Regions from separate parts of the Rummeliibacillus sp. G93 genome, predicted to be linked through region 1. Evidence: riboswitches for the same ligand, from Rfam matches in the RefSeq annotation. Region 1 holds a riboswitch; the other holds the start of a gene.
What was found. Region 1 has a riboswitch for FMN ahead of M2M59_RS05690 (ECF transporter S component). Riboswitches for the same ligand answer to the same signal wherever they lie in the genome.

Region 1 (11,574 bases):
GCTTCTTGAGCTTGTTGTGCTTCTTTTGCTTTTTTAGCTTGTAAGAATTGCTTTTCTTGAAGAGCTTTTAAGCGTCTTGCTTCTCTTTCACGCTTTTTACGTTCTCTTTCAAGTCTTTCTTGTTCTTTCTTCGTTGCAATTTGTTCTTTCAATTTTAGAGATTTTGCTTTGTTTTCAGCTTTTTTTGTTTCTAATCTATTTTCTTCTTCCTGCATTTCTTGGAATTGGTTTTGTAGCTTAGATTGCTTCTCTTGCAAATTGTGTTTTTCTTTAGCAAGCTTAGCTTTGTCTTTTTTCTGTTCATCTAATAAGTTTTGGTCTGCATCTAAAATGGTTTTTACAGAAACAGTACGGCTTACAGCATCCGCAAAGTTATCTGCACCTAAAATAGCATTTAGGTATGGACTGAATGTGCGATCTTGATTTTGGTATGCTTTTAAACGGTCCTCAATAATCTTTGAGCGTTCATTGATCGTTTTTTCAGTTTTTGCAATCTCATTGTTTGTTTCTGCTATTTCTTGTAAAGTTTTTTCATATTCAGCTTGTTTTTTGTCTAGTTGTTTTTGTAGTTGTTTAATTTCTTTATTTAAGAGGTTAATTTTATGATCGATGGATGCTTTCTTTTGAATCATCTGCGCGGATGTTTTTGCATTTACATCAATTGGTTGTTGCGTTGTGTACATAAAGCCGCATGACAGTGCAAGGGTTGCTATAGCAGTGCGACCCCATTTTGTGCGTTTATTCAATCTAAATCAACTCATTTCCCTAATTTTCTTTATATGCGTTATTTACCATTACTTATATTATCATGAATAAAGCGTTTGTATAGGTCTTTTGATGGCATTTAATAGAAGCGTAACGGATGTTACATATTTGTCATAATATTCTTTTCTTCTATTTTCTTCTACAAATTATATCACTTACTTTCCTATAAGTCTTTTATATTGTTTTTATTCCATTTTTTAAATAGGATTCACAACCTTTTATTCATCCCTTAACAAAGCGAAAAAGGCTGTAGATATGTTACTATAATTAAATCAAGGGTAAGAGGAGCGAAGTCTAATGGAATGGCAACAGTTAGAATATTTTCAGGTGTTGGCTAAAATCCAGCATATGACCAAAGCAGCCGAGAAATTGTCTATTTCCCAACCAGCACTAAGCCGATCAATAGCTAGGTTAGAAATGGAGTTGGGGGTTCCTTTATTTGAAAGACAGGGCCGTTCCATCAAGCTAAATAGGTATGGCGAAATATTTGTTAAACGTGTGCACAATATTATGCGAGAATATCAAGATGGGCTCCATGAAATTCAAGAACTAATTAATCCGAATCACGGAGAAGTATATCTAGGCTTTTTACATACACTTGGCACAAATGTAGTGCCAGATTTGATTATGCATTTTAGAAAACAGTTTCCAAATATTCATTTTGTCCTAAAGCAAAATCACACTCACTCACAGCTTAAGCAACTAAAATCCGGGGAACTAGACCTGTGTCTGCTCGCTGAAATGAATGTAGAAAAACCTATAGAATGGATGGAACTTTGGCGTGAAGAGCTATATGCTATAGTACCAATATCACACCCGCTTGCCGATCGTAAAACTATTACCATATTTGAGTTGGCCAACGAACCTTTCGTATTGCTTAAAAAGGGATATGCCTTGCGCATTCAGATTGATGAAGCGCTAAATCAAGCAGGCTTAACTCCGACAATTACATTTGAAGGGGATGAGGTAGCCACGGTAGCAGGTTTCGTGGCCGCAGGATTAGGTGTTTCCATATTGCCTGACGGAGAAGAAATAAATCCAAATAGGATGGCGAAAATAAAAATTAGCGATTTAAAATTAGAAAGGGTCATTGGGATGGCTTGGTCTTTAGAACGTTATCTATCTCCAGGTGCTAAGCAATTCCGACAATTTATTCTTCAATATTTTAAGAATAAAAAATAGTTATAAAAAAAAGCAAAACGCCCTGTGCGTTTTGCTTTTTTCAATATCTATTTAGCAATCGTTTCGCCAATTTGCGCTAGACGATCTAGTACTTCACTTTCAGTTAATTGATGTTTAGCAATATAACGGTTTCTTGGATGCACCCTACATTCATGCGTACAACCACCTAGATGCTTATCTTCATTTTCTTCCGAACATAAGATTTGTTTATTGCATTCAGGATTTGCACAATTTATATAACGCTCACAAGGTTCACCATCAAAGTGGTCTCTACCAACGATGACATGTTCTACTTGGTTAACTGGAACCGCAATTCGTTCATCGAACACATAGCATTGGCCATCCCATAATTGTCCTTTAGCTACTTCATCTTTACCATATGTGACAATGCCTCCGTGAAGCTGAGCCACATTGTCAAAGCCTTCTCTCTTCATCCATCCAGAGAATTTTTCACAACGAATGCCGCCCGTGCAATATGTCAAGATTTGCTTACCTTCAAATTGCTCTTTATTTTCATTAATCCACTCTGGCAATTCGCGGAATGTTTGAATATCTGGACGAATGGCACCTCTAAAATGTCCCAGATCATATTCATATGTGTTACGTGCATCTATCACAACTGTATTATCTTCTTGCATTCTTTTCAAAAACTCTGCTGGTTCTAAATATTCACCGGTTAATTCATTTGGATTAATATCTTCTTCTAAATGGAGATTCACCAATTCATCTTTCGGACGTACATGCATTTTTTTAAAGGCATGGCCCTCTGCTTCATCTATTTTAAAAACAATTCCATCAAAAAGTGGATTGTTTCGCATATAATCCATATATGCATTTGTAGCTTCTACAGTTCCAGAAAGTGTACCATTGATTCCTTCTGGAGCAACCAATATACGGCCTTTTAATTCATTTGATTGGCAGTATGCTAGATGCTCCTGAGCAAATTGCGCAGGATCTTCAATTTTTGTATAGAAATAATATAATAAAACTTGATATTTCATTTATTTCACCTATCTTTCATATTTACAAGATATTAAGACGGGGTCAGTAATTTTTAGACGCCGATAAATCTTGGCTTTTAAAACGACTTATCTATTATACTATAATTTAAAGAAAAAAGGGGCTCATTAGCTCGAACTCCATTAAACAAAAAAAGCTAGCTTATTTATCATAAGCTAGCAATCTATTTTTACATATATTGTTTTTGCTGTTTTTGTATCCACTTTTTCATGTTTGAAGCTAGAAGTAAGAAGATAGCTGTTAGGATAATACCTTTAATAATATTAAAAGGCAATATACCCGTCACAATTGTTTTTGTTAGGACAGCTCCTGTCTCAGTTGGTACATTTAAAAAGTAGGAATACATCGGCATAAATAAGAAATAATTAAGAACGCTCATTCCTATAGCCATTGAAATTGTACCGACCACTAATCCAGTTGAAAGCCCTTTGGTAGTTGTTAAACGTTTATATACAAAGTAAACCGGCATAATAAATAATATACCTGTTGTAATATTTGCCAAATGTCCTACTGGCACACCTGTTGGGCTGCCTTTATAAAACCAATCTAGCACATTTTTGATGACTTCTACTGTTATTCCTGCAACAGGTCCCATTGTAATTGTTGCCAAAAGAGCTGGGATATCACTAAAGTCGACTTCTAGAAAAGCCGGGAATGGAGGCAATGGAAAGTTAAAAATCATTAATACAAATGAAATACTGCTCAACATTCCAATCGTCACCATTTTTTGTAGACGTGTGTTCTTCAACGTTTTTCTCTCCTTTTGCGATTCACTTCAAAAAGAGGAAAGGCCCGTTTTGATTATGAACAAATAAACCCCTAAGCAAAAATTCGCTTAAGGGAGAGTTAGGCATAGTCAAATAAACGTCTTCGCATTCAACAAAAAAATGCACAGACGACCGTACCTTCACCTTCTCCCATCCAGACTATACTGTCGGCCCTGGATTCTCACCAAGTCCTGCCTTAACGGCTCGCGGGCTCAAGAGGTCAAAATGCCTCTAATACCGCCGATCGGGAATTTCACCCTGCCCCGAAGATGAATCAATATGTTTTTATTACAATTCCACTATATAAGAGATTTAGAACTTTGTAAAGAGAGTTGCACCATTCGTTGTAACAAAAAACGCCAGCATCTTTATGCTGGCGTTTTTAACTATTAAAATTTACTTACTGATCTTGGCTAACGGCAAGTAGAAAATAAAACTTGTACCCACATCCACTTCACTTTCTACCAAGATCCTTCCTTTATGTGCTTCAATAATATTTTTAGTAATCGCAAGTCCTAATCCTGTGCCGCCTTTTCCCCTAGTTCTTGCTTTATCAGCCTTATAGAATCGCTCAAATACATATTCTATGTCTTCTTTTGGAATACCTGCGCCATTATCCTTTACTTGGATACGCGCGTAGTCTTGCTGCTGATCGACAACAACTTGTACTATACCTTTTTCCCTTGTATGGCGAATGGCATTGTCAATTAAATTGGTTAGGACTTGCTCAATACGGTCTTCATCTAAACTAATCAGTGTCACATCATCAAATGACGATGAGTAGGTTAGCGTGATATGCTTTTCTCTTGCTGCTTGCACAAATTTCTGGGTAATTCGTTCGAACACGGGCGTAATAGGTACTACTTCTTTATATAAGGTGATGTTCCCCGATTCCATCCTCGCCAAATCTAGCAAGTCTGTAACTAACCTACCCATTCTCTGTGATTCATCATAGATAATTCGTATCATTTCATTCCGTTCTTCCTCACTAGATACGACATCATCGATAATAGCTTCACTATAGCCTTGCAGCATAGCAATCGGCGTTCTTAGTTCATGTGATACATTTGCGATAAAGTCAGAACGCAACTTATCCAAGCGATGTTCTTCTGTTTTATCACGAAGCACAGCAACAGCCCCCCGAACAGAATCGCCGCTATAGAGAGGGCTTATAGAGATTAAAAAATATGCCCCTTCCATTTCCAACTCTTCTCTTAATACTTCTTCCATTTCTAAGACATGGTCAAGCATATGGTAAATTTCATTAGGGATCAATTGGTGTTCATCTCGTTTTTTGATCGCCCATTTCTGAAGCAAGAGATCCGCGGGAGGGTTGCTTAATATGATACTTCTTTCACTATTAAATGTAATAACAGCATCTGTCATCGAAGTTAGAATGCTTGAAAGTTGTTCTTTTTCTTGGTTGATAACTTCCATATGGTGCTTGAGCTGCTTACCCATTTGGTTAAAGGCTATCCCTAGCTGACCAATTTCGTCATTTTGCAGTACCGGTACCTTTTTATCAAAGTGTCCCTTCGCTAATTCAAACGCCGCTTCACGAATTTTCAATAAAGGGGATGTGATACGCGTTGATAAGAAAAAGGCAAAGAAAGTTGTTAATAGAAAGGCTATAATAGCTGATAGAAATACAATCTTTGTTGTTTCTTTTGATGTTCGATGGATCGCATCAGGACTTTGATAGATAAAGACGACACTATGCTCCATCTTCTCAACATTTAAAGGAAAGGCTAAAACAATATACGATTCAACATGGTCCTTCTCGGTCGAGGAAGGAAGCATCATTTCTTTCACAATGGGTTTAGATGAAGTAAAAGCTTTATTGAAGGATTTTTCACGAATAATCCGTTCTTTAATCTTTTCTGAATTGACCCCTTCTTGCAAAGAAAATAGATCATCACCAGGCTTGTCTGCAATAACTGCATTTGTTTCATCGCTTAATATATCATGTATTATGGATTTAGTAGAGGCAATCGATTTATGGTCATCGACGACTCGTGCGATGGTAGTTGCTTCTTGTCTTAGTAGGGCTTCAGATTGTTGGGTATGGTATTTGGATAAAAATTCAAGCATCAATACTGTGAATACAAATAAAACAAATGAAACGAGAAGCAATATGGTTACCCATAGCTTCCCGACTACACTGCCCCATATCCTAATCATTCACTACCTCAAATTTATAGCCTACTCCCCAAACAGTTACAATCATTTTTGCAGCATTTTCCGATACACGATTTAATTTTTCACGAAGTCTTTTGACATGTGTATCAACTGTACGCAGATCACCGAAGAAATCATAATGCCATACTTCTTTCAATAGCTGTTCTCGGTCAAATACTTTATCTGGTGCTTTTGCCAAATAATAAAGCAATTCATATTCCTTCGGTGTTAGATTCACTTCTACGCCATCCGCTGAAACGCGATGTGCATCATTGTCAATAGTCAAATGCGGGAACACAACTAAATCCTTCGAAACCGATGTCACTGTTACGGGTGAAAAGGCTGCCGATCTGCGTAGAATAGCTTTTACTCGTAGTACTACTTCCCGAGGGCTAAATGGCTTTACAATATAATCGTCCGCTCCAGTTTCAAAGCCTTGGACCCTATTAGCCTCTTCACCTTTTGCTGTTAATAAAATAATTGGTGTTGATTTCTTCTCACGAATTTCCTCGCAGGCTTCTAAACCATCTTTCTTCGGCATCATAATATCTAAAAGAATACAGCGGTAATCATTGGTTAATGCTTTTTCTACCGCTTCTTCTCCATTTTCTGCTTCTTCTACTATGTATCCTTCACGCTCAAGATACATTCTGATAAGTCGACGAATTCTTTCCTCATCATCAACTATTAATATTGAAATTTGTTCAGTCACTGTACATGCCTCCCAGTATGCTATAGTATTATTGTACAATTCTTAATAGAAAATGAAAAGAAAAGCCTTTTTCTCATAAGAGAAAAAAGGCTTTTCTTTTGTCATAGAAACAGCATCTAAAGACAAGTACTCTAGTCATTACAGCGTATTCTCATTGTGAATTATCAAGCTAACCTTATATCTAACTATATTTAACTATAGTTGTTAGGTTTATTGCTTTAATTAGTTTTTATCCAGCATAAGAATGTAGACCAGCAATAATCAAGTTAACTGCTACAAGATTGAACATAATAATAACAAACCCGATTACTGCAAGCCATGCTGATTTTTGTCCTTGCCACCCTTTAGATAAACGCAGGTGAAGAAATGCCGCATAGAATAACCAAGTAATAAGAGCCCAAACTTCTTTAGGATCCCATCCCCAGAATCTTGACCAAGCTTCTTGTGCCCAAATCATAGCGAAGACTAGCGCACCAAGTGAAAAGACAGGGAAACCAATTAGTACAGATCGATAACCAACTTCATCCAACAACTGCATATTTACTCGTTTTGTAAGTGGTTGGATTGCACGGCTAATGGATTTGCGAAGAATTAAACGAATGATAATATACAAGATTGAGCCAAAGAGTATGGACCAAACTACTGTCGTTAATTTTTTCGCATTTACTAATGCCGGCATGGCAGCTAAAGGTTTCATCTTGTCTGGAGATTTCATTTCATATTCATGCATACCGAATAGAGCCGGCGTGTTGTAAGTAATTTCTTGTGTAGCGCCATTTTTATCTACATAGGTGAAGTCAGCATTATAATCCATTAATTTAAAAATAGTAGTTACAATCACAAATCCTAATACAAGTACGCCAGCATACATGACGATTTCTAGCCAAATGCTGCTCTTTGTACGTTTTTGTGTATCAACGCTCTTCATGAGATAAATCAAACCAGCTACAGCACTAATGGCTAAGATGGATTCGCCCATCGCAGCCGTAATAACATGGATAGTTAGCCAATAACTTTTAAGGGCTGGGATTAACGGCGTCACTTCTTTTGGGAACATACTTGCATAAGCAATAATCAAAATGGCGATTGGCAAAGCAAAAAGGCCAAGTGATGGCAGTTTGTAAATAAAATAAATGAGAATAAACGCACCGACAACAAACATGCCAAATGCAGTCGTAAACTCAAACATATTACTTACAGGCGCATGTCCAGAATAAATCCAGCGAGTAATGAAATAGCCTAAGTTCGCAATAAAACCAATAATTGTAACAGTAATGGCGATAGTTCCCCACTTTTTATTGGAGACGGATGCATCTTTTTTTCCGCCTTTTACCGCTCCACCAAAAAATAGCGTACCTACTAAATAAGCGATAAAAGCAATAAATAATAACGTACTGCTCAGATCAATTAAACTCATAAGGTGTTGTCACCTTCCTTTTCTTCCATTTCCTTCTCATCTTCTTCTTGCTGGTCAACCCATAAAGGCAGGTGGGCATAAGTAGTAACCGCATCCAAATCTTTCTTCATGCTAAACCAGTTTTTATTTGTATGCGCAGCAAGCAACAGGCGACCATCATTTGTATGTTGTAACCAAAGTCGACGATGGCTCCAATATGAACCTATTACTACACCTAACATAAAGATTATACCACCGATTGCTAAAATTGGGAGAGTCCTATCTTTACGTATTGTTAGGCCTGAAACATTACGAGTTTCGATATTTTGGAATTTCATTTGATATTTAGTTGTGCCAAGTGGTTCAAGTGTTTGCTTAATTGCAACAAAGCTTGTCTCACCCTTTGGCGTCTCTGGTGTATACATTTTGAAAATAAAGGCAGGATTATTAGGTAGCGGTGAGTCAGATTGCGGTTCCCCATCATCAAAACCTGAAAAAGTTGGGTAGTAACCTTTAACTTCGACTTTTGAGCCGTTTCCTAAATCATACTCTTTTTTCGGTTCTGTTAAGTCAATATCTACTTCACCTAAAGATTTTCCTGTTTTCTTATTCACTAAATTAAAATTCATTGCTTTTAATTCGTTTAATTTAAAATCCATTTGATAGAGGGCATAGCCATCGTATTTCAGTGGTTTATTTACTTGGATTGCATGGTGTGCGACTTTCTTCATATCTTGAGTCTCACCAGCAATGCCTTCATCCTTTGATTGATACAGCACAACATCTGACTGATAATTTTTTGCTATTGAATTAACAGCAGCTTTGGATTGATTGAACTCTTGTTTTTGTTCCTCTTTTTTATACGTTTCAAAGGTGAATTTATTATTATGTAGATAATAACCATCCATACCAGGAATAGATGCTGTCTCGCCTTCTCGAATCCATAAGGATTCATCAATATAAAATCCAGGCATTAAGCGCAACATTACACCAAACAAGAAAATGATAAGCCCTACGTGATTGATATATGGACCTGAGCGCGCAAATCGGTTTTTCTCCGCGAGCAATACTCCATCTTCTCTTCTCACTTTATACTTTAGCTCTTTCATTTTCTTCTCAGCTAAATTTAATGACTCTTCCGCTTTATCCGCGGCTATTTCTTTCTCGCCAAAAATACGTTGGCGTTTCATAAAACTTTCATGTCGTTTTACACGTTGATTCTTTAATGATTTGTAAAGAGGCACGCCTCTATCAATACTTGCAGCAATAATAGAGATCGCCAGCATACCAATTAAGGTCTGGAACCACCAAGAACTGTAAATATCACTCAGCCCTAAGTTATAGTAAATTTTACCAAAAGTTCCATAGTTATCAATATAAGCCTGTTTTGCATCTTCACCTTGCATGACATTAACATACATTACTTGCGGCAAGAATGTACCGATAGCTGCAGCAACTAGTGTGATGACGATAATCGAAACGCCGACTTTGACACTAGAAAAGAAGTTCCATATTTTATCGATGATTGTTTTATTGTATGTTTTTGAACGTATGGCTCTTCCTTCATACTTCATATCGACGACTTTTGCGTGCTTTTCTTCTTCTGTTAGCGGCCTTCCGCATTTTTCACACAGATGTGTTCCTTCAGGATTGACATGGCCACATTCACACGTTATGTTTTTCATCCGTAAGAACTCCTTATTATGGTTTAATACTGTTTAGATATTGATTAATCTCTTTCTCTTTCATTTCCCCGGTAATAATATTCTCAATTTTGCCATCTTTATTAATCAGTATCGTAGCTGGCAACGGATCAACATTGTATGCTCTCATAACACTTCTAGTTTTATCGATTACTATTGGAAATTCAACTCCTAGCTTGTCTGTAAAACTTGTTACTTCAAGTTCGGATTGAGCAATATTAATACCCAATATTTGGATTCCTTGATCTTTAAATTCTTTATATTGATCGTTTATAGCAGGCATCTCTTTTTTACAAGGTTTACACCAAGTTCCCCAAAAATTTAACAGGACACCTTGACCCTTATAGTCCGATAGCTTATGTGTTTTACCATTTAAGTCCACAAGCGAGAAGTTAGGAGCATCATCCCCCACTTTAAGCAACTTTACATCATTCTTATTTGCTGTTGTATAAATAGTGTAAACGATAGCAGCTACAAGAACAGCCAAGATGGCTATTCGTAGATACAGCCTTTTTTGTTTTTTTTCCATTGGCATAGAAAGCCTCCTTTAACAGTAGAAACAGCCTATTCCATTATAGCAAATTTAATCTAATTAGTTCTGTAAGATATAGGTCTTTGTGAAAGCTTTATGAAGGATAATCGGCTGGTTAGCCGATTTTCCCTGTTTCTGACAATACACGTAGCTGTTTTACTTCATGTGCTGTTAATTCGCGTGATTCTCCTGCATTTAATCCATGTAAACCTAAAAATGCAAATTGCTCCCGTTTTAATTTTTGAACTGGGCATCCAATTGCTTCAAACATACGCTTCACTTGTCTATTTTTACCTTCATGAATGGTAAGCGCAATGATGGACTTATTTTGCTGTTTATCCGATGATAGCACTTTCACTTTTGCAGGAGAAGTTTTGCCATCTTCTAGTTCAATCCCGCGTTCTAATTTTTTTAAATCTTCCCTGCGAGGTAAACCCTTCACTTTTGCTACATATGTTTTATCAATTTTATAGCGAGGATGTGTCATTTGATTTGCAAATTCCCCATCGTTTGTTAACAATAAAACTCCTGATGTATCAAAATCTAAACGGCCGACTGGAAAGATCCGTTGTTCCACTTGCGGAAAAAGATCTAAAACAGTTTTGCGCCCTCTATCATCAGATACAGCTGAAATAACACCACGCGGTTTATATAATAAGTAATATACTTTCTCTTCCTTTTCTATTTTTACACCTTCTACTTCAATCGAATCATGTGAGGACACTTTGATACCGAGCTCACGAACGACCTGACCATTGACTTTTACTTTACCTTCTGTAATTAATTCCTCTGCTTTTCTTCTAGAAGCAATCCCCGCATGTGCGATTACTTTCTGTAGTCTTTCCATTTAGTCACCTCATTAAACTTAATGCTATTAGCCTTCAAAAATTATGTCATACTTTGACTAATAATAAAAGAGAAAAAGACCGTCACTAGGACAGTCCTTTTACTTCCAAATCATTTGTACAGGCTCTTCAATCAAAGGCTTTCCATTTAACTGGAATTGCCATACACCAATCTCTCCCTGTGCAATGCGTGGCATCTGCAAAATAGATTTGACTTTTTTGCTCTCATCTTTTGTTAACAAAGCCGACACAGGATGGTCAAGTTTAACTTGTAAATCATCTTTCACTTGATAAACACCTTTTTTTGCTAAGACACGTTGTTCATATTTGTTGAAAACTGTGTCTGCAAATCCAGCATGCACTTGCCAGTCATTAGATTCGTTTAGCGTCACAACAATTACGCGCTTTCCATCTTTTTCAAAATATGTTGCAAGTGTTCGTCCCGCTACTTTTGTATAACCTGTTTTACCTGCA
Region 2 (11,574 bases), 1.4 Mb from region 1:
ATTGAAATAATAATAGCCTACAAACCCACCTCCAACTAAGACTATAAGCAAAATCACATTTAATAAAATCATGCGTTTGGCCTTCATAAAAAAACTTCCTCCTTCATTAATCCTTTAAAATACTTAATATCTTTTGGTGAATTTCTAACAAACGTTTTATATCCTCCGCAGGCAAATCGTTAATTCTTTGGAGCTTTTGAACCGTCTCCGATTTACTCTCCTGAAATTCTCTCAATTTCTCCTCACCCTTTATAGTAAGGCAAATGGTTATAGCCCGGCGGTCGTTCTCGGATGTTTTCCGTTCTACAAGCTCCTTATCTACTAACCGATCAATCACACTACTAATCGTACTGTTCGTCGATTTCATTCGCTCAGCAAGTTCCGCCAATCGCACATTCGGACGAACGGATATCTTATAAAGAGCTCTCAACTGGACAACAGTCAGACCCACTCTCTCTGCGTCACTTTGTAAAATTTTTCTTTCCTGCATGTAGATACTATAGAAAGAATTGATAATCTCATTATTAAAGACGTTCTTCATTTCTTCCCCCTTGCTTACATTTAATTCGCTTCCGTATATTTCGCATACGAAATAAGACTATACATTTATAACACCATCTAAAAAGTATGTCAACAATAACTCTTTATCCTAAAAATAAAAAAGTGCTTCCAACTTCTTCCCTTTAAAACCAAATAAAAAACACGGTATGCTGCAACTTCTCCAGCCATACACGTGTTTTACTTATTTTACTTTTGACGTGCTGTTTGTAAAAAGATTTTATCTTCTTTGTTGCCCACTTCGTTCATTAGCTCGCTTGCATCTTTGAAGCCAAGACTTTTTACCGTACGGGCCTGTTTATAGTAATCAGAATCTGTCATAATGCCAGACAATGTCATAATGGAATTTGCAACAGGTGTCGGAACACCAAGCTCTCTACCAAGCGAATAAAGTAAGCCAAGACCCATTGGTACATCCTCCGTAATATACCGATTTTCAACTTTATCCGTATGCAAATCGCTTACGCTGTCTGCGTAGATTGCGAACGCTTCTTTTTCAGAGTATTTTTCTGGATCTGTAAAAGTCCGCACTTTAAATTCATCGATATAAGAAAGAGGAGATGAACCGATTTTTCTTAAGACCGCCATTTTTTCGCAATCCAGTTCATTAGCCACTTTCCAAATAGATGGGGTAAAACCTTCTGTATACATAGAGAAAGTTCCATTTGAATTTTCAATATATGCAGCATTCATTGCAATCCCTACAGTATGCATGATGAGATTCGGATTGTGGAGAGCGACTTCTACTATATGGTCGCGTGGTATAGGGTTGTCCAGTACTGGTTCTAATATTCTGCATGCCTCTTCAATACGGTTCGCCGGCAATGCTGCTATTGGGTGTCCATAGTTCTTAGAATAAATAGTTACTACACCCGGGGATGTAATACGGCAGCTATACGGAAGTGTTTCGCCTTCTACAAATAATGGGGCTTCTTGAATTCGTCCGATTCGTTCCATTTCTCTCTTAAAGAGTAAACTACCTAAATACCCTGGGCAAATATAAACCGTTTGCTCAGCCTGGAGATAAGGGGCAAGCGCCTTAGCTAAATTCTCGTGGTAATTCGAAACGTAATAAATTAAAATGATATCCGCTTCAGGAATAGCCGCTGCAGGGTTATTTGTTACATTTGCTAGCTGATATGTACCATTGCCTTCGATGCCTTCTAACTTGATTTCTTTTGTTTCTTTTAGCTTTTCAAAATGCTGATCTGGTCGGTTGCTTAGTTTTAGCATGCTGACCTCATGCCTTGCCTGTGCCATCGCTGCTGCTGCAGCAGATCCTCCATGCCCAGAACCAACGATTGTAATTTTCATAAATAACAGTCTCCCTTTCTATGATAGCGTTTTCATGTTTTTTCTATTTAAAATTAATCATCATATTTTTTCATTTTCATGTTTCTATTCCCGTACTTCCCTCACATTAAACATCCTGATTTTTTCCAATAAAATAAGAGGCTTAGCTAAAATGCTAAGCCTCATACCATTTATAATTGCTTATTCTCCAATCAAACTATTTAAATTAGCCATTTCAATCGCAGAAACAGCTGCATCATATCCTTTATTTCCTGATTTAGTTCCAGAACGTTCGATTGCTTGTTCGATGTTTTCCGTTGTAACAATACCAAAGATAACCGGCACTCCAGTAGTTAATCCAACATTTGCAATTCCTTTAGCCGCTTCATTGCAAACATAATCATAATGAGATGTGGAGCCTCTAATCACCGTACCTAGACCAATAATGGCGTCATATTTCTTCGTATCCGCCAATTTCTTTGCAATAAATGGTACCTCGAATGCTCCCGGCACCCAAGCTACATCTATATCATCTTCAGATACGCCATGGCGTTTTAAACCATCCATTGCTCCGCCTAGCAATTTGGCATTTATAAATTCATTAAATCTACCTACAACAATCCCTATTTTTAAATCAGTTCCTATTAATTGTGCTTCTAATACTTGTCCCATGTGTTGTAACACTCCCTATGCAAGAATATGATTCATTTTTATTTTTTTCGTTTGTAAATAATATTGATTTTCAGCAACAGCCTCAGTTTCAAGCGCTACTCGTTCTACAATCTCAATTCCATATTTCCTTAGCCCTTCTACTTTCTCTGGGTTGTTCGTCATTAAGCGAACCCTAGTTACACCCAAGTCGCGGAGCATTTGGGCACAAAGTCCATAATCACGCATTTCAGCTGGAAAGCCCAATTGTTCATTTGCTTCCACTGTATCCAAGCCCTGCTCTTGAAGCTCATAGGCTTTCAGTTTATTTAACAGTCCAATCCCTCTGCCTTCTTGATGCATGTAAAGAATGACACCTGTACCAGCAGCTTCAATCTTTTCTATCGCCTTCTCCAATTGCGGTCCGCAATCGCACCGATTTGAATGAAACACGTCTCCCGTCAAGCATTCCGAGTGAATACGCACTAACGGAGCATCTTCCTCCCGCAACTCCCCTTTTACTAAAGCTATATGCTCTTTGCTATCTATTTTGTTTGAATAGCCAACCATTTGGAATTCACCAAGTGTTGTAGGCATTTTCACAGATGCTTCGCGTTTTGCTAGTTTTTCATGGATATAACGATAGCGAATGAGGTCTGCAATGGTAACGATTTTTAAATTATATTTTTCAGCTAACACTAGTAATTCCGGTACTCTAGACATTTCACCATTATCGCTCATAATTTCACAGATAACGGCTGCGGGTTCACTGCCGCAAATCCTAGCAAAATCAATTGCTGCTTCAGTATGCCCTTGGCGTTCGAGAACGCCATTCTCTTTAGCAATGAGTGGAAAAACATGTCCCGGTCGCCGAAAGTCAGCCTCACCTGCATCTTTGTTTAATAGCTGCATAATGGTTTCCGAACGTTCAAATGCACTAATGCCTGTGGTTGTATCCTTATAGTCAATGCTCACTGTAAAGGCTGTTTGGTGATTGTCTGTATTGTTGTGAACCATTGGATAAAGTTCAAGGTGTTCCGCCAGCTCCTGTGATACTGGCGTACAAATTAATCCTCTACCATAAGTAGCCATGAAATTGATGTTTTCGGGTGTTGCATACTCCGCAAGGACGAGTAAATCTCCTTCGTTTTCACGATTTTCATCATCCACTACAATAATCATTTTTCCTTTTTTCAAATCTTGTATTGCCTCTTCTATTGAATGAAACATATTAAACACCGCCTCTTTTTAAAATCCATTTTGCATTAAAAAATCCATCGTCATTGGTGTTTCTTTTTGTTGCCTCTCAGCATGCTGAATCACGTATTTGCCAAGCAAATCATTTTCAATATTGACAAGATCCTGTTCCTTTTTTATGCCTAACACTGTCTCACTTAAAGTATGCGGAATGATTGAAACTGTGAGCTGGCGTGGCTGAATATCGAAAATAGTAAGGCTGATGCCATCAATAGCTACCGAGCCTTTTAAAATACAATATTTTCTGAGCTCCTCTGCAATACCAATATCAATATATATCGCATTCTCCACTTTGCGCTTGCGCAAAATAATACCTGTACCATCCACATGTCCAGATACAAAATGCCCGCCAAAACGGCCATTTGCCGGCATTGCTCGTTCTAAATTGATACTATGACCCAATTGCAATGATTGAATACTCGTCCCTTTCACTGTCTCCGGCATTACATCAACCGTAAAGGCACTTTCCGAAAAAGAGGTAACCGTTAAACAAACCCCATTAATGGCAATGCTGTCACCTAAATGAATGTCATCTGTTATCTTTCGAGATTCTATTGTTAATTGCATACTTTGGCCACCACGTTTGATTGCTTTGACCTTGCCTATATCTTCTACTATTCCAGTAAAAATCAATTCCACCTCATTTCAATACAGATACTATTTTCAAATCTTCACCGATTTTGTGGATTTCTTGCAATTCGAGTTCCAAAGCATCCTCCATTTGTGTCACTCCTAAGTCAGAAAACATTGGAATAGCATTTTTCCCACCGACAATTTTAGGCGCTATATATGTGATTAATTGATTTACTGAACCGGATTTCAAAAAACTTGCATTGACCGTTTGGCCGCCTTCTACATACAGCTTCATAATCTGGCGTTTTCCCAGCTCTAGTAATAATTCTTCTATGTCAATTAAAGGTTTTGTAAGCTGCAGAATTTTCACATGTGATATCTGGCTTAACTGTGCAATCTTTTCTGCTGAAGCTTTTGAACCTGTTACAATCCACGTTGGCGCGGAACTATCCATTATCACCAATCTATCTGGCGTAATCCTTAAATGCGTGTCTAAAATTATTCGAATCGGTTGCTTCTTTGTATTTCCAAGTCGATTGGTAAGGCGTGGATTGTCTGAACATACCGTGCCGATTCCTACTAAAATGGCATCATGATTTTCGCGATCCTTATGAACATCCACCTGTGATTCCTCACTTGTAATTTGCTCTCCGATTCCTCTTTTTGCTGCTATTTTACCGTCTAATGTGATGGCCTGTTTTAAAGTAACAAACGGTTTTCGTTGTTGAATATAAGCAAAGAATTCTTTATTTAACGCCTGCGCTCTTTCTAGCAAAATATCTGTTGTTACTTCAATCCCAGCATCTCTTAAAAGCTGCAATCCTTTGCCCGCAACTAATGGATTGGGATCCTGTGCAGCGATGACTACACGACTTACACCTGCTTCAATTAATGCGTTAGCACAAGGAGGTGTTTTTCCGTAATGGCTGCAAGGTTCCAGCGTTACATAAACAGTGCTTCCATTCGCTTGTGATCCTGCCATTCGTAGGGCATGAATTTCAGCATGCGGGCCCCCCGCCTTTAAATGTGCGCCAAGGCCTACTATTTCGCCATTTGAAACAATAACGGCTCCTACTGCCGGATTTGGCGACGTTTGCTGCTTAGTAGTTCCTGCTAAATCTAAAGCAAGGCTCATATAAAATTCATCCGTCATTTCTTTCCTCCCTATCTGTTGTAGTTCATTACAAATAGAAAACCCCTTAGCTATTGTCAACTAAGGAGTTTAGGAGATTGTATGTAAAAATGGGTGCACTAAATAAACCTAGGAAGGTGTATTTTTCTTCCAAAGGCTGGTACCACTCACCATACGTCCTTCTCCCATCCAGACTATACTGTCGGCTTTGGATTCTCACCAAATCCTGCCTAAAAAAGGCTCACGGGCTTAGAATTACTTCATCACCGTCGATTGGGAATTTCACCCGACCCCGAAGGACAAACCATATAAAATTGTGTATGAGCTTTAGAAAAAAGAAAAACCCATAGATTTCTCTACGGGGTACATTGTGGAATTTGGCTGCAAAGACATCACCAAATAAACCTATTGAAGTGCTTTTTTTCTTCATAAGGCATTCAGCTTGCTCTACATCCTTCTCCCATCCAGACTATACTGTCGGCTTTGGATTCTCACCAAAATCCTGCCTTTAAAAAAGGCTCACGGGCTTAGAATTGCTTCATCACCGTCGATTGGGAATTTCACCCGACCCCGAAGGACAACCATATAAAATTGTGTATGAGTTTCAGAAAAAAGAAAAACCCATAGATTTCTCTACGGGGTTGTGTTGGAATTCGTATGTAAAAGTCATTACTAAATAAACCTATTGAAGTATATTTTTCTTCACAAGGCATTCAGCTTGCTCTACATCCTTCTCCCATCCAGACTATACTGTCGGCTTTGGATTCTCACCAAAATCCTGCCTTTAAAAAAGGCTCACGGGCTTAGAATTGCTTCATCACCGTCGATTGGGAATTTCACCCGACCCCGAAGGAATATTCTTTTATTCGAAATCATTATAAACTTAGTAAAACAAAAAAGAAAGCTATTAATCTTAATCACTTCAAAAAAGAGTGCCTTAGAAGCATTCTCTTCTAAGGCACTCTTTATTATTTTCTATTATACGCTACGTCGTTCAACTTCGTGCTGTTCCAGTGAAAAGGCGAACAATAAAGACAATCAGCGCAATGACAAGAAGAATATGAATTAATCCTCCGCCAATATGGAATATAAGGCCTAGTACCCAGAAAAGAACTAGAAGTCCTATTAACGTCCAAAGCATCATAAACATCCTTTCTGCAGATAATTTAAATTTATTTACATTTATTTATTACCCCGCAGAACAATTTACTAAACAAATGCTTGCCAAATTATCTTCACTCGCAATAATTCTGCTGCTAATCTGCAAAATTGGTCTAATCACTATATAGAAGTTCAATTCATTAAGAATTAATTTCAACTGCTTTTTTCTTTACTTTTTCCGGCACTACTATTTCTTTAATTTGATTATATTTCTCATACTTGCTCATGATCTCTTGTTTTATCTTTACTGGTTGACCTTGAGCATTTAATGACATGTCCATGTTGAGATTTAACATAGTCGGATAAAATGTCTTTTTATCGATATGAATCTCATAATCTACTTTGTTGATTTTCATATCTTTCAACAATTCAGCAGAATTAGCCATTCCAGCTGGCAATGTTTTTTGAACCTTTTCTTGAATGAAATGAGTGAACTTTTCACCTGAAGCATTTAATAATAGGATATAGTTTTTATCATTTTGTTTAAATTTAAAGTCCTTGACGAATTTCTTCAGTTGCTTAATCTCTGCCATAGGATCTGTTTGTTGATTGGAAGCTTGCGCTAATTGATCCGCCATTTCCGCTGGGAACTTCATCCATTTTTTTGAATTTGGATCATACGTAAACATACCGTCCTTTGTAAAATAGCTCTTTGTTTGAATCATTTTGTCAGACTCTGGAGCCTTCATCATTAACTTTTGATAGAAAGACATAGGGTTTTGAACTACATCCATGATGATACCTGTATCTGTCTCTACATTATTTTGACCAGAATTGATATTTTGTATAACTTCCATTTTTGTTCTGTAACTTTTTAAGTTTTTAGAGGCTTCAGTAGATTTTTTAAATACTTGCTCTAATGTCAAACCTGAATCAGCTTTGGCAGTAGACCCATTTTGTTTGTTTACTGGTTCTGCCTTTGAGTTACATGCTCCTAGCATAAATACCAAAAGTAATCCCATTGTAAGGGAAAGAATTTTTTTCAACACTTCCACTTCCTTCTTTTATATTTCGTCCTACAATTTAGTATAAAGGAAGCACTAAAAAATGCAGTCAACCATATTTACTATTTTTAATTTTTTTGTATTTCAATGGAATAAAAGGAAGGTGACATATGAATTAATACAAATTTCTCACACTGAGTATTATGTCTTCTTATGTTTGTTTCCATAGAACTAGTATGATATTGCCTTTTCCCACTTTTTATTAGTAGTTAACACCTCTTCATAAAATAAAAAAGCTGGTTTCCATATAGGAAATCAGCTTCTTCTTTTTGCATTATGCTTCCACATCATAGCCTTGTTCTTCAATCGCTTCTTTCATAGCAGCAAGCGTTACTTTTGAATCATCATAAGCAACAGCTACATTACCAGCCTCTAAATTTACTTCAGCTGATGATACGCCATCCAATTGATTCAAAGCACCTTCTACTGAAGATTTGCAATGACCGCAAGACATACCTTGTACGGCTAATGTTTTCGTTTCCATTCTGTATTCACCTCCTTCAAAGTGTACCGCTTATAATTTTATCCGTTTCAATCGAAGCGAGTTTGTCACAACACTAACTGAGCTTAATGCCATAGCAGCACCTGCTATCCATGGAGCTAGTAAACCGATGGCTGCTACAGGGATGCCAGCTGTATTATAGCCGAATGCCCAAAATAGGTTTTGGCGGATATTGCGAATGGTTGCATGACTGATTTTGATCGCCTTTGGTATAAGCAGCAGCTCGCCGCCTAAGATAGTCACATCGGCTGCTTCAATAGCCACTTCTGTACCTGTGCCAATCGCAATCCCGATATCTGCTGTCACAAGGGCAGGGGCATCGTTAACACCATCGCCAACCATTGCTACTTTTTTACCCTGTGCTTGGATTTCTTTTACTTTATCTGCTTTTTCTTCAGGCAATACTTGCGCGATGACATGATCAATGCCTACTTGTTTCGCAATAGCCTCTGCTGTTCTTTCATTATCGCCTGTCAGCATAATTACTTCCAGACCTTGTTCTTTTAACTCTTTGATAGCTTGTGGAGCTGTTTCCTTAATTGTATCCGCTACTGCTACAATACCGCGATACGTACCGTCAATTGCCAACAGCATCGCCGTCTTGCCTTCAGTTTCAAATTCGGTTAATTTTTCATCCTTGCCTTCAATATCAACTTGATGATCAATCATTAATTTTCGATTACCGACTAGTACTTGTTTTCCAGCTATCTCTGCTTGGATCCCATGACCAGGAATTGCGTTAAATGACTCTACATCTACGAAGTCAATATCATTCTCTGTCGCATAGGCTACAATAGCACCTGCAAGCGGGTGTTCTGAACCCTTTTCTGCACTTGCTAACAGCTGCAATGCTTCTGTGTCACCATAGAAATCAGTTACTTCAGGTTTCCCTTTTGTAATGGTTCCTGTTTTATCTAGGACGATTGCTTGTAATTGATGGGTTCTTTCTAAATGCTCTCCACCTTTAAAAAGAATTCCACTTTCGGCAGCTCTTCCTGTACCTACCATAATAGAAGTTGGTGTTGCGAGCCCTAATGCACATGGACAGGCAATAACTAGTACAGCAATCGCTGCGACTAGTGCAGGCTCAAATTGGCCAGGCTCTACAAATAGAATCCAGATGGCAAAGGTTACCACAGCAATCCCAATAACAATGGGTACGAAGTAGCCTGATATGACATCCGCTAAACGTTGAATTGGCGCTTTCGAGCCTTGCGCTTCTTCGACTACTTTTACGATGGATGCAAGTGCTGTATCTTTTCCTACTTTGGTTGCTTCCATTTCAATTGATCCGTTTTTATTGATCGTTGAACCAATGAGTTTGGCACCCGGATCTTTTTCAATCGGGATAGATTCACCTGTTAGCATCGATTCATCAACAGATGTTTTACCTTTCATGACTATACCGTCTACCGGTATTTTTTCTCCTGGTTTGACAATTAGATGATCTCCCACTTTTACTTCCTCTACTGGAATCATCACTTCTTTTCCATCTTTGACCACGCGAGCCTCTTTTGCTTGTAAATTGAGCAATTCTGAAATTGCGTTAGTAGTTTGAGTTTTAGCCTTTGCTTCTAAATATTTACCAAACAAAATTAAAGTGATAAGAACTGCGCTTGTTTCAAAATACAAATGCGGCATATAGGCTGAATGGCCAATAGTTTTGACTGCTTCATACAAACTATAGAAATAAGCTGCGCTTGTTCCTAAAGCGACGAGTACATCCATATTGGCTCCGCCATTGCGAAGGTTTTTATAGGCTCCTACATAGAATTGCCATCCGATTATGAATTGAACTGGCGTTGCTAGCGCAAACTGAAACCATGGATTCATAAATATACTTGGGATGCTTATATGGAATAAATGAACTAACATCGTAACTAAAAGCGGAGCGGAAAGAATGGCTGAAACAATTAATTTCAATTTCTTGCCTTGGAGTTCTTTTTCCTTATGGGTTTGCTTTTCCTCTGCTTCTGCTTTTGGTTTTGCATCATAGCCAGTATTTTTTATCTTTTCAATCAAAGAATCTACATCAACCATTCCTGGATTGTATTCAATCATTGCGCTCTCTGTCGTTAAATTAACAGTAGCATTGGACACGCCTGCTTGTTTATTCAAGACCTTTTCTATACGGTTCGAGCATGCTGCACACGTCATACCAAATACATCAAGGTCCACTTTCTCTGTTAAAACACCATATCCGATGTTCTCAATTTTTTTGGAGATATCATCTAGAGATGTTTTGTCAGGATCAAAATCAATAGATGCCTTTTCTGTTGTTAGATTTACTTGAGCATCTACACCATCCATTTTATTCAATGTTTTTTCAATTCTATTTGAACATGCTGCACAGGTCATACCTGTTATGCCTAATGTGGCATGGTTTGTTTCGCTCATCATACATCCTCCTTACTTAGAAAATTGTTTTAATACATTCATCAACTCTGTAATCATATCCTTACCTTCACCTTGCTCAATTGCATGTGTGACACAATGGTTCATATGCCGTTCGGTTACTGTAAAACCTACATTTTTTAATGCCGCTTGGATGGCACTAATCTGTACGAGTATATCAACACAGTAGCGGTCCTCTTCTACCATCTTCTGAATGCCTCGCACCTGTCCCTCAATTCTCTTTAATCGGTTAATCACCGCTTGTTTCTCATCTTTTGATCTTGGATGGCTTGGTTTATCGTGCAAGAATTTATCCAAAAGAACCACTTCCTTATATCTTGTTTTTCTATACTATACCCCCCTATAGTATTTAATGTCAACGAAATTGTTTGGGCATTTTTTAAAAATCTGCGTTTTTCTTTATTACACTTCCGTAGAAATTTCGACATAAAAAAATTGCCAGTAACCGCCAACGGCTACTGGCAAGATATTTAAACTGACATAAAATCACTTACTACTTTCTTCTCTTCTCCATCAAATCTGCCATTTGCATGGAGTTTTCCTGTTGTTCATCCCGTAGATTTTCAACAATTCGATTATAATCTTCCTCATTGCGGTTTTGGCTTAATTTATAAGCAGCTTGCACTTCTTTTACTTCAATTTTAAATCCAACAATTCCTTTAATCTGCTTTTTCGCTTGAGGAGAAAGATTCTCCCATAACACAGGATTTTGGCGATGGTTTTCGTATTTTTGTAATAAGAGAATAAGATCTTCTTCTAATTCTTGTTGGGTCATCAGGCTAGCAGAGCCATAAATATGGACCGCTTGATAATTCCAAGTTGGAACATTTTCATGCTTATACCAAGAAGAAGAAATGTAAGCATCTGGGCCTTGATACATAACAAGTATTGAATCATCTTCATTCTCAAACGTTTTCCATTGAGGATTGCCATGTGCCATATGCCCGGTTATGTAATATTGATTACCCTTTTTATGTAGCTCCAATGGCAAATGGGTTGCAATGGGTTTTCCCTGTTCTGTTGATACGACC

Region 2: linked by a shared signal. The riboswitch ahead of ribD (bifunctional diaminohydroxyphosphoribosylaminopyrimidine deaminase/5-amino-6-(5-phosphoribosylamino)uracil reductase RibD) and the one ahead of M2M59_RS05690 (ECF transporter S component) in region 1 are both predicted to bind FMN.

Annotation. Positions count from the first base shown of each region.
Region 1 covers NZ_CP097314.1:1,143,507-1,155,080, reverse strand. Annotated here, with positions in the region: gene M2M59_RS05705 (C40 family peptidase) at 1-746, opposite strand, end outside; gene M2M59_RS05700 (LysR family transcriptional regulator) at 1,063-1,947, shown strand; gene M2M59_RS05695 (oxygen-dependent tRNA uridine(34) hydroxylase TrhO) at 1,995-2,948, opposite strand; gene M2M59_RS05690 (ECF transporter S component) at 3,137-3,715, opposite strand; FMN riboswitch at 3,873-4,009, opposite strand; gene M2M59_RS05685 (ATP-binding protein) at 4,131-5,915, opposite strand; gene M2M59_RS05680 (response regulator transcription factor) at 5,908-6,624, opposite strand; gene ccsB (c-type cytochrome biogenesis protein CcsB) at 6,854-8,041, opposite strand; gene M2M59_RS05670 (cytochrome c biogenesis protein ResB) at 8,038-9,705, opposite strand; gene resA (thiol-disulfide oxidoreductase ResA) at 9,722-10,252, opposite strand; gene M2M59_RS05660 (pseudouridine synthase) at 10,371-11,102, opposite strand; gene M2M59_RS05655 (D-alanyl-D-alanine carboxypeptidase family protein) at 11,202-11,574, opposite strand, start outside.
Region 2 covers NZ_CP097314.1:2,976,979-2,988,552, forward strand. Annotated here, with positions in the region: gene M2M59_RS15020 (beta-barrel domain-containing protein) at 1-87, opposite strand, end outside; gene M2M59_RS15025 (MarR family winged helix-turn-helix transcriptional regulator) at 107-541, opposite strand; gene M2M59_RS15030 (NAD/NADP octopine/nopaline dehydrogenase family protein) at 748-1,872, opposite strand; gene ribE (6,7-dimethyl-8-ribityllumazine synthase) at 2,053-2,523, opposite strand; gene M2M59_RS15040 (bifunctional 3,4-dihydroxy-2-butanone-4-phosphate synthase/GTP cyclohydrolase II) at 2,539-3,729, opposite strand; gene ribE (riboflavin synthase) at 3,748-4,386, opposite strand; gene ribD (bifunctional diaminohydroxyphosphoribosylaminopyrimidine deaminase/5-amino-6-(5-phosphoribosylamino)uracil reductase RibD) at 4,397-5,482, opposite strand; FMN riboswitch at 5,635-5,765, opposite strand; FMN riboswitch at 5,910-6,043, opposite strand; FMN riboswitch at 6,186-6,319, opposite strand; gene M2M59_RS15055 (lmo0937 family membrane protein) at 6,456-6,602, opposite strand; gene M2M59_RS15060 (DUF6612 family protein) at 6,763-7,611, opposite strand; gene copZ (copper chaperone CopZ) at 7,901-8,110, opposite strand; gene M2M59_RS15070 (heavy metal translocating P-type ATPase) at 8,141-10,525, opposite strand; gene M2M59_RS15075 (metal-sensing transcriptional repressor) at 10,538-10,840, opposite strand; gene M2M59_RS15080 (FMN-binding negative transcriptional regulator) at 11,037-11,574, opposite strand, start outside.